Regions from separate parts of the Micromonospora sp. LZ34 genome, predicted to be linked through region 1. Evidence: riboswitches for the same ligand, from Rfam matches in the RefSeq annotation. Region 1 holds a riboswitch; the other holds the start of a gene.
What was found. A riboswitch is a leader RNA that binds a small molecule or an ion and turns the genes downstream of it on or off. The one in region 1 is predicted to bind cyclic di-AMP.

Region 2: linked by a shared signal. The riboswitch ahead of ACVCAH_RS27275 (C39 family peptidase) and the one ahead of ACVCAH_RS15575 (coiled-coil domain-containing protein) in region 1 are both predicted to bind cyclic di-AMP.

The regions. Positions count from the first base shown of each region.
Region 1 covers NZ_JBRIQN010000012.1:47,520-52,938, forward strand. The annotation lists gene ACVCAH_RS15560 (1-phosphofructokinase family hexose kinase) at 1-899, opposite strand, end outside; gene ACVCAH_RS15565 (SRPBCC family protein) at 1,080-1,547, shown strand; gene ACVCAH_RS15570 (hypothetical protein) at 1,579-2,085, opposite strand; gene ACVCAH_RS15575 (coiled-coil domain-containing protein) at 2,233-3,303, opposite strand; cyclic di-AMP (ydaO/yuaA leader) riboswitch at 3,308-3,439, opposite strand; gene ACVCAH_RS15580 (cation diffusion facilitator family transporter) at 3,593-4,510, opposite strand; gene ACVCAH_RS15585 (HelD family protein) at 4,619-5,419, opposite strand, start outside.
Region 2 covers NZ_JBRIQN010000032.1:75,415-80,833, forward strand. The annotation lists gene ACVCAH_RS27260 (Gfo/Idh/MocA family protein) at 1-709, opposite strand, end outside; gene ACVCAH_RS27265 (DegT/DnrJ/EryC1/StrS family aminotransferase) at 706-1,818, opposite strand; gene ACVCAH_RS27270 (alpha/beta fold hydrolase) at 2,052-2,798, opposite strand; gene ACVCAH_RS27275 (C39 family peptidase) at 2,916-3,758, opposite strand; cyclic di-AMP (ydaO/yuaA leader) riboswitch at 3,986-4,126, opposite strand; gene ACVCAH_RS27280 (hypothetical protein) at 4,414-5,175, opposite strand.

The DNA of each region.
Region 1 (5,419 bases):
ACCCGGTCGACCAGGCCGGTGATCGAGTCCAGCCGGCCGGTGCCCAGGCCGTGCCGGGTGACGTTCAGCGCGCCGGCCGCCGCCCCGGTACGGATCGCGGTCCGCACGTCGCCGCCCCGGGCCACCACGGCGGCCACCCCGGCGGTCATCGAGTCGCCGGCGCCGCTCGGGTCGGCGGCCTGCAGCCGGGGCATCTCCACCTCGAACACCTCGCCGTCGACCAGGGCGAGGGCGGGCTGGTCGGCCCGGCTCACCACCACGTTCTCGGCGCCGCCGGCGTGCAGGTCGTACATCGCCCGGGTGAGCTGCTCCTCGTCGTCACCGGCGGCCCGGCCGTCGGCGATCAGTTCCTCGTGGCTGACCTTCAGGAAGAACACGCCGCTGTCCAGCACCGCGGCGAGGTGGTCGCCGGCCAGGTCGACCACCACCCGGCCGCCGTTGGCGCCGAGGTCGGCGGCGAAGCGCCGGTAGAGCTCGGCCGGCACGAGCGACGGCTCGTTCGGACCGCTCAGCACGCTCACCGGCGCGCGCAGCCCCTCGCCGAGCGCCAGGTTGTAGAGCTCGTCCAGCTCGTGGCGGCTCAGCGGCTGCCCGGGCACGTCCACGACCTCCCGGCGGGCGCCGTCGCGGCGGTCGTGCACGTACCCGCCGCTGCCCGAGTCGCGGACCACCACCTTGAGGTCGACCCCCTCGCTGACCAGCAGCGGCTCCAGCACCTGGCCGATCTCACCGCCCAACGCGGTGCAGAGCACCACGTCCACGCCGAGCGACATCACCATCCGGGCCTGCCAGACCCCCTGCCCGCCCGGGTGCAGGTGCAGCTCCGGCTGGTCGCTCGGCTGCTCGACGGTCACCGTCAGCCGGGGCGTGGGCGCGAAGACCATCACGTGTCCGCTCATCGGTGGCATCCCGGCATGGTTCCGTCCTCCCTGGCCCGACACGGCGGGTGATCCCTCACCAGCTGACCGTAGCCGCGGCGCCGGCCGTCGTCCGCCGGTCCGGCCGGTGCGGGTCGGGGCGTTGCCAGGCGGACCCGGCGTGGGCGACGATCGTCCGACCAGTGACGGTGGGGAGACGGCGTGCTCAGGCAGGATTCCTTCAGCTACACCGTCCAGGCCCGCTGCCCGGTGGCGGAGGCGGCGGCGCTGCTCGCCGACCCGACCCGGCAGGCGGAGCTGCATCCGCTGATCGTCCGGGTCCGCCGGCTGCGGACCCGGCCCGGGGCCCGGGCCAGCTACGCGATCACCGACCGGCTGGCCGCCGGGCCGCTGCGGTTCCCGGTCACCTACCGGGCGGACGTCCTGGTCGACACCACCGACGAGATCGTCACGGTGGCACGGCAGTGGCCGGCCACGACCGTGCGCAACCGCACCCGGCTGCGGGCCGAGCCGGACGGGGTCCGGATTGACGTGGAGATCACCCTGACCGCGCCCGCGCCGCTGTTCCGGTACGCCTTCGGCCAGGCCCGCTCCGCCCACCTCGGGCTGGCCGCCCGGCTGGGCGCGGTGCTCGACCGCGGCCCGGCCGACCCGCCGCCCGTCGGCTGAGCGGTGCACCCGGTCCGCCGCCGCGGCCGGATCAGCGGGCCGCCGCCGCGGTCGGGCGGCGCGCGGCCGTGCGGGCCCGCCGCAGCCGGCCCCACGGCTTGTACGTGGAGAGCACGGTCGCGACGATCAGCAGGCCGGTCGACACGGACGGGGCGACCACCAGGTCGATCCGCTCCCGCACCGGGAACGCCGCGCCGGCCTCCCCGGCGTGCCGCAGCGTCGGGGTGAGCACGAACAGCACCAGCGCGGTCATCACGGTGGTGAGCAGGAACTTGACCAGCACCCAGCGGTGCCGCAGCAGACCCCACGGGGTGAGCAGGGCGCTGGCCACGCCGACCAGCCAGACGGCCACGCTCAGCGGGGCGAAGAGCACGGCGCCGACCAGCGCGGAGATCGGGTAGACGGCGGCCGGGTCGGCGCCGCGCAGCACGGCGACGCCGAGGGTCAGCAGGACCAGGTCGACGCCGAGCCAGCCGAGCGAGGTGACCAGGTGCAGGGTGAGCAGGGCCTTGCGGGCGGGAGGCGGGAGACGGCTCATACCCGACGATGCTGCCGCCGCGCCGGGCCCGGGTCGTCGGGCCGGCGACGACACCCGCGATACGTCCGGGGGCGTAGCCCGGGGCGTGCCGGCGCCGCGTCCGGCGTACCCGGTGACCCGCCGGGGCGGATCACCGGGGGCCGGGCGTCAGTACACCGACAGGTGCACGTGGTTGGTGTGGTCGCTGGACGGGTCGCCGCCCGCCCCGCTGTACGACTTCCACCCGCTGCTGGGCAGCCAGATCTGCCGGTACCAGATCACGTAGAGCACGGCGAGCCGGTCGGAGTTCCGGATGAAGAACGCGGCCAGGTTGTTGCCGTACGTCTTGTCCCCGCCGGTGGCGTCCCCGCCGAAGCCGCTCTTCTGCGCCGCGAAGTCGCAGGCCCGGCCCTTCGGATGCTCGCCCGAGCCGCCGGAGCGGTAGCAGGAGACGTACCGGGTGAAGCCGGCCGCCTTGGCCTGGTTGAGCGCGTGCAGGGTGCGCGGGGTGATGCAGCCGTTGGCCGGGGTCGGGTCGTTGACGCTGCACGACTCGGCCGGCCAGGAGCCGTCGGAGTTGCGCGGGGCCGGCTTGGCCGTCGCGGTGGAGGTGCCCCGGTTGGAGCTGTCCCCGCCGGAGGCCTTCGCGTTGGCCACGGTCAGCGCCCGCTCGGCCTGCTCCTTGCGCTTGGCCATCAGCGTGACCTGCTTGCGCTGCTCGCGGATCTCGCCGTCCAGGGCGAGCTTGGTCCGGTTGGCCTCGTCGCGGGTCTCCTGGAGGTCGCGCAGCACCCGGTCCTCGTTGGCCGCGACCGCGTCGAGCGCGGCGGCGCGGTCCATGAAGCCGTCCGGGGAACTGCTGTTGAGCAGCGCGGACGCCACGCCGAGCCGCCCGGTGCGGTACGCCACGCCGGCGATCTCGCCGACCTTGCTGCTGCGTTCGGTCAGCTCGCGCTCGGTGGACTGGAGCTGGACGGCGAGTTGCTGCTGCCGCTTGACCGACTTGTCCAGCGCGGTCTTGGCGTCCAGGTAGCCCTTGCTGGCCGCCTCCAGCTGGGCGCGCAGGGCGGGGGTGCCGCCCTCCTCGTCCTGCCCGGGTGCGGCGGCGAGCAGGCCGGTGGTCGGTGGGGCGGCGCCGGCCGGTGCGGCGGGCGCGATGGCGACGCCGAGAGCGAGGGTGATGACGATCAGTGCCGCCATCCGGGCGGCGGTGCGTCGTACAGGTGCCACTACTGGCATACACGTGTCCTTCCGTCAGCCGCCGACCGGGTTAGCTGACGGGTTCGGGACGGAAGATCCCTACCGCTGACGCGGATGCACCCCAGGAACATGGTTCCCCGGCTCGCCCCTGCGGGCGATTAGGCGGCGGCCACCGCCGGCACCGGTGCGTGCCGCCGGGCGGAGGCCGGGACCGAGCCTACCGGTGCCCGTGTGACCAGTGCAGCGGAAGTGACTGACGGTGCGCACGTGGTCACCAAAAAATCGGGCATAGCGTCACAATACACACCCAGATTTAAGGTTGTGCTCATTACCACTCAACCGACCCGCAGACCCCAGGGGACGCACCCGGCTCGATCTGCAACGTCGCGTGCTCGATCCGGAAGTCCTGCTGCAGCGCCGTTCGGGCGTCCGCGAGCACCCTGCCGACCTCCGCGCCGGGCGCCATGGTCAGGTGCGCCGAGGCCACCTCCATGCCCGAGGTCAGCGTCCAGACGTGCAGGTCGTGGACGCCGGCCACGCCGGGCACCGCGGCCAGCCGGTCGTGCACCGCGGTGACCTGGAGGTGCTCGGGGGCGGCCTGCACCAGGATGCGCAGCGCGGCCCGCCCGAGCCGCCAGGTGCGGGGCAGGATGAACAGGCCGATGGCGACGGCCACCAGCGGGTCGGCCCACCACCAGTCGGTCAGGGCGATCAGCAGCGCCGCCCCGATCACGCCGAGCGAGCCGAGCAGGTCGCCGAGCACCTCCAGGTACGCCCCCTGCAGGTTGATGCTCTCCCGGGCACCGGAGCGGAGCAGCGCGAAGGCGGCCACGTTGGCGAGCAGGCCGAGGACGGCCACCGCCAGCATCGGGCCGGCCAGCACCTCCGGCGGATGGCCGAACCGGCGGACGGCCTCGACCACCACGTAGACGGCGACGCCGGAGAGCAGCACGGCGTTGGCCAGCGCGGCCAGCACCTCGAGCCGGTAGAGCCCGAAGGTGCGTTGCGGGTCGCCGGCCGTACGCCGGGAGGCGGTGATCGCGGCGAGAGCCATGCCGATGCCGAGCACGTCGGTGAACATGTGCCCGGCGTCGGAGAGCAGCGCCAGCGAGCCGGTGCGGAAGGCGGCCACCGCCTCCACCACCATCAGCGCGGTGAGCAGGCCGAACGCGGCCCAGAGCCGGCCCCGGTGGTGGTGGGCGGCGTGCGCCGCCGACCCGTGCTGGTGGTCATGACCTGCACCCACGCGAACACCCTCCGCCGCCCGTCCGGACCCGGTCAAATATATGCTCACATAGCTATGTATGCAACTGTCGGCCCGGCCGGCACGCCCGCGGGCGGGTCGCCCCGGCCCTCAGCCGGTCGGGTCGATGGTGGTCAGCCGCTGGGTCGCCCGGGAGAGCGCCACGTAGAGCGTGCGTACCCCGGAGCCCGGATCGGCCCGGACCTCGCTCGGCGCGACCAGCACCACCCCGTCGTACTCCATGCCCTTGGCCTCCAGGCTGGTCACCACCTGGAGCCGGGGAGCGCCCAGCCCACCCAGCCAGCCCGCGACCTCGGCCCGGCGCGGCACCGGCGTGATCACGCCGACCGTCCCCTCCACCTCCGCGAGCAGCGCGGAGGCCGCCTCCAGGACGGCGGTCTCCAGCTCCGCCGGCGGCACCACCAGCTCGACCGGGTCGACGCCGGTGGACCGGACCGCGGTGGGCAGCGGCAGGTCCGGGTAGAGCCGGCGGATCTCGGCCGCCGCCACCGCGAAGATCTCCGCCGAGTTGCGGTAGTTGGTGGTGAGCGTGAACTGGTGCCGCTTGCGCCGGCCGAGCGCCTGGTCCCGGGCCCGGGTCAGCTCCTCCGGGTCGCCGGTCCACGCGGTCTGCGCCGGGTCGCCGACCACCGTCCAGGACGCCAGCCGGCCGCGCCGGCCGATCATGCGCCACTGCATCGGCGAGACGTCCTGCGACTCGTCGACCACCACGTGGGCGTACTCCCGGTAGTCCTCCGGGCGCTGCCGGGCGGCCTCGCGGGCGGCCCGCTGCCGGTCGGCGAAGGTGCTCAGCTCGCGCACCCCGCCAACCAGCTGGAACGGGTCCCGCTTGGGTCGGGCCGGGCGCACCGGCTTGCCGAGCAGCGCGTCCAGCTCGTCGAGGAGCGCGAC
Region 2 (5,419 bases), on a different contig from region 1:
AGCAGCCCCGCTCCCCCGTGATCACCGTGGACCGCTCCTTCAGCGGGCTCAGCCAGTTGACCAGGTGGTTGACCATCGCACCGCCGGCGAGCTGGCCGACCGCGGCGACCATGTCCTCGTGCAGCCGGCCGCTGCGCGAGACGGTACGGGCCGACACCGTGCGGTACTCCCGGCCGACGACCCAGCTGGTCAGGTCGATGTCGTGGGTCGCCAGGTCCATCACGACACCGACGTCGGCGATCCGGTGCGGGAACGGCCCCTGCCGCCGGGTGACCACCTGGAACACCTCGCCCAGCTCGCCGGCCTCCAGCCGGAGGCGCAGGCTCTGCAGAGCCGGGTTGTACCGCTCGATGTGCCCCACGCCGGCCACCAGTCCGGCCGTCTCGAACGCCTCGGCGAGCCGAACCGCGGCGGCCACGGACTGGGCGAGCGGCTTCTCGATGAGCGCGGCCACCCCGCTGTGCGCCAGCGCCAGACCGACCTGCTCGTGCAGAGCGGTCGGACAGGCGACCACGGCGTAGTCGACGCCGAGCCTCAGCAGACCATCCAGATCGGGCACCACCGGCGCCCGGAGCGCGCCGGTCGGATCGCCCGCCGGGTCGACGATGCCGACCAGGTCCACGCCGTCCAGGCCGGCGAGGACGCGGGCGTGGTTGCGCCCCATCGCGCCGAGGCCGATCAGGCCCGCGCGCAGCCTTGCCCGCGTCATCGGGCAGCACCGGCCAGGTTGGCGCCCTCGGCGATCCGCTCCAGGTCCCGCTGGGACAGGGACGGGTGCACCGGCAGCGAGAGCACCTCGGCCGCGGCCCGGTCCGTCTCGGGCAGCTCCCACGGGCCGGGCCTGCCGTCCTCGCCCAGGTAGGGCCGGAGGCGGTGGATCGGCGTGGGGTAGTAGACGGCGTTGCCGATGCCCAGCTCGGTGAGGCGCCGCCCGGCCGCGTCGCGGCGACCGCCCGGTACCCGCACCGTGTACTGGTGGTAGACGTGCCGGGCGGCGTCGGCGACCGGCGGGGTGACCATGCCGGTGATCCGGGAGTCGAGCAGCTTGGCGTTGGCCCGCCGCTGCTCCGTCCACTCCGGCAGCTGGCGCAGCTGCACCCGGCCGATCGCCGCGGCCACGTCGGTCATCCGCATGTTGGCGCCCACGATCTCGTTCGCGTACCGCTGCTCCATGCCCTGGTTGCGCAGCAGCCGCAGGGTACGGGCCAGCTCGCCGTCGGCGGTGCTGACCATGCCGCCCTCCAGGGAGTGCATGTTCTTGGTGGGGTAGAAGCTGAAGCAGCCCGCCGTGCCGAACGCGCCGACCGGCCGTCCGGACAGGGTCGCGCCGTGCGCCTGGGCGGCGTCCTCGACCACGGCCAGCCCGTGCCGTTCGGCGACCGCCATGATCTGGTCCATGGCGGCGGGGTGCCCGTACAGGTGCACCGGCATGATCGCGACGGTGCGGTGGGTGACCGCCGCGGCGGTCGCCGCCGGGTCCAGGCAGAAGCTGCCCGGTTCGATGTCGACGAAGACCGGCCGGGCGCCCACCAGCCGGACCGCGTTGGCGCTGGCGGCGAAGGAGAACGACGGGACGATGACCTCGTCGCCCGGGCCGAACCCGAGGGCCATCAGGGTCAGCTGGAGGGCGGAGGTGCCGGAGTTCACCGCGACGCAGTTCCGGCCCCCGACCAGCTCGCCGAACTCCTCCTCGAAGGCGGCGACCTCCGGCCCCTGCACGACGCGGCCACTGCGCAGCACCCGCACGGCCGCGTCGATCTCGGCCTCTCCGATGACCGGCCTGGCCGGTGGAATCATCTCTGTGGTCAGCCCGGACATGGGGCTTCCTCCTGTCGAACAGCGGCCGCGCCCGGACCGGGCGCGGCGCTACGTCGTTCAGATGTGGACAGGAGGGGTGGTGGGTGGGTGATCCGGTGGGGTCGGCGCGAGAAGATCACCCGGACTAACAGGACACCCGGCGCATTCCGGGACGTACGGGCATGTTATCCCGGAGACGCCGGGCGTGGCGGCACAACACCCTGATCTCCGCCGCGACCGCGGTGGCCCGCGGCTCAGCGGTACGGGTCGACCAGGGCGAGCACCGCCTCCGGGTCCTCGACGTGGGCGCTGTGACCGAGGCCGGGCAGCGTCACCACCGGCACCCCGAACTCCTTGAGCTGGGCGTCGGAGACCATCGGGTCGCGCTCGCCCCGGGCCAGCACCACGGGCACGTCGGTCGCCGCCAGCAGGGTGGGCAGGTTCGGCTCCCCCACCGCGAACGCGGCCGGGTCCATCGCCAGCCGCCAGCGGCCGTCGACCTGCCGCAGCCCCGCCTCGACCACCGGATGGTCCGGGGCGAACAGACCGGCCAGCCCACTCACCCGCAGGTAGCGCCGGGCCGCCTCGTCCCGGGTGGCGAACCAGGTGACCGGGCGGTCGGCCAGCTCGGCGGCGCGGGCCAGCTCGTCCGGCGACCAGACCGCCTTGATGCCGAGCCCGACCACCGCGTCCACGTCCAGCCCGGCGGTACGCGCGGCCAGCGTCAGCCCCACCACCCCGCCGAGGGAGTGGCCCAGGACGACGAGCCGGTCACCCGGCTTGAGGCCGCCGGCGACCTGCCCGGCGAGCCCGGCGAAGGAGTACCGGGGCAGCGGCGGCGACCACCCGTGCCCGGCGAGGTCCGGCGCCAGCCAGCGCCCGGCCCACCGGCGCTCCAGCAACGGCGCCCAGGGCAGCCACACCTCGCCGGTCGCGCCCATGCCGTGCAGCAGCAGCAGGACCGGCCGCCGGCCGTCCCGGGTATCCGATTCGTGGTCCATAGGGCGCAGTGTGCCACCGGTCGGACGGCCGGGGCGAGGGGCGCGGGCCGGAACGCGCCGGGCGCCGGCTCCCCGGTGGGGAACCGGCGCCCGGACGGTGCGACGCGGAGGTGGCGGTCAGGCGGAGTAGCCGCGGGTCGCGGCCCAGTTCGCCAGGTCGATGGTGGTCATCCAGTACGACGCCGTCGCCGGGTTCGCCGAGTCGGCGATCTTCACCAGCCGGCCGTCGTCGTCGTAGCCCACCACGGCGATGTAGTGCCCGCCGGGGAAGGAGTGCCAGCCACCGGCGGTGTCGGTGGCGCTGCCGGCGATGTTCACCACGACGCCGCGCTTGGCGGTGATGGCCCGGACCACGTCGGCCTGGAGCTGGTCCATCTGGGCCGGGGTGGCGGCACGGCCGGAGATCATCCGGGTCCGGTACGGGTCGCCCTTCACCACCGCGTTCAGCACCCGGGTGGTGTCGTTGGCGGAGTTGGTGCCCATCTCGGTGGTGCCCAGCTGGGCGCCGAGGGCGTCCTGGGTGCGCTCGATGCCGGTGGCGCTGAGCGCGTTCCGCACGGCCGCCGGGCCGCAGTTGTAGAACGTCGTCTGGGCCTGGTAGTCGTAGTCGAGGACCTTGCGCGACGGCGGCTTCGGCGCGCTCTGCTTGCGGGTCAGGTCCGGGTTCGGCGCGGCCGACGAGGCGGCGGCCGACGGGGCGGCGCTGGACGGGGCGGCACTCGACGGGGCCGTACCGATCCGGGCCTCTCCGCGCGAGGCGGCGGCGGGCGCGTTCCGCAGTTCGGCCACCGTGGCCGCGGCCGGCGCCGAGGCCGGGGCCTCGTCGGCTCCAGCGGCCAGCGCGCCGGCGCCGGTGGCGAGCACGAGGGCCGCGGCCGAGGCGGCGGCGACCTGGTAGGGGCGGTCGGTGGTGATGCGGCGCAACTGGCGCTTGAGGTGGTGCTTCACGGATTCCTCCACGGGACTCGGGGGGTGAGCGGCACACCGGCACCAGAGCGCGGGGGCAGGCCGGCGCGACCGCGCGGACGGCTCGTCCGCGGGTTGGTGACCACTCAGGGAGCGCCCGGCTCTCGGGCGGGGGCGGTTGCCGGCGGGTCAGCTCGCGATCGGGGCGAGCGGCGCGGGCACCGCGGGGCCGTGGAGGTGGGGGAACAAGCGAGGGGTGGGATCGTGCTGCACGAGGATGGAACTCCTTCCGACACCGCCGACCGGGTTAGCTGACGGATTCGGGCGGGAAGAACGCCCTACCACAGGCCTTGGCCCGCGGATTCACCCCAAGGTGCACTGGGTCCCCGGTTCGTTTGATCACGATTGAGCGGGTCGGCGCGGCGTCGCCTCTTGCGATCGGTAACCGCACCAGACGGGCCGACATTACTGGTCAGTCCGTAGCCTGCCAACCCCGTCCACCTGCGTAAACCCGTTTCGGCCCGACAATTTTGCGGGCAGTTAAGCACTGACGCGACTCAATGGGACGGACCTCTCCGACGACGCCAGCGGTCGACAACCGGACAAGCCACCGCCGTCGACCCGGAATTGTCGACAAGCATCGACCGGGACGATCCCGATGACCGATTCCGCGGGCGCTGTGACCGGCGTCACTGGAATAGTTCGGCGATCAGCCCACCCGGGCCGGCCGCCAGCGGGCCGCGGCGACGGCAGGCGCCGGCACCGCCTCGGCGCGCGGTGCGGGCGGCCGACCCGGCCGGAGCCGGGCTGCGGCGGCGTACGCCTCGGCGGCGAGGGCACGGGCCGCCTCGGCGGCCAGCTCGGCGTCCCGCCACGCCGCCCGCTCCCGCTCGGCGGCCGCCCAGTAGCCGGCCAGGCGCTGCTCGCGTACCGCCCGGGCGAGCACGATCTTCTGCTCCACCGGGTGCCGCCGGGAGTCCCAACCGGCCCGGTGGCCGAACACGTCGGACAACTGCCGGGCGGACAACTCGCCCCGCCAGTGGGCGGCCATCGCCGCGTGGTGCAGCCAGCGCTCGCGGGCGGCGTACTCGGCCGGCGTGCGCGGGGTGCGCGGGGCGGGCAGGGCGGCGGCCCCGAGGAACCGGTGGGCGGCCGTGTCCGCCTCGTCGTACGCCTGCCAGGTGCGCTCGACCTCCGCCTGCGCGGCGAGCCAGTCGGCCCGCCGGCGGCGCGCGGTCTGCGCCGCGCGGGTCGCCGCGACAGCCACCTCCTCGGCATAGCGACGCAGGTCGGCGAGGTCGGCCTCGGCCGGCCCGACCGGGGCGGGCTCCTCGTCGGTGGGGCGCTCGGGGCGGGCGACCAGCACGGTGAGCACGGTCAGCGCCAGCACAAGCAGGCCGGACCAGATGGCGGCGGCCCGCGGCACCTCGATCAGGAACTGGTAGTAGAGGACGGTCTCCAAGGTCGGCACCTCACGGGGGAACGGATGCGGAAGCGGGGAGCCGCGTCCGGGCGCCGACGGCGGGGCATGGCGGGGCCGGACGGGTGCGGGACACGGAGCGCGGGCGGGGTCTCGGCCCCGCGGACGGATCAGGAGCGCGGCGGGGCGCGCGGGGCCCGGACGGCCGGGACCGACCCGGCCGGCAGCGGCGCCGGCCCGGCGACGACCGCCGGCGGGGCTGCGGCCGGCTCCGGCCCGGCGGCCGGAACGGCGA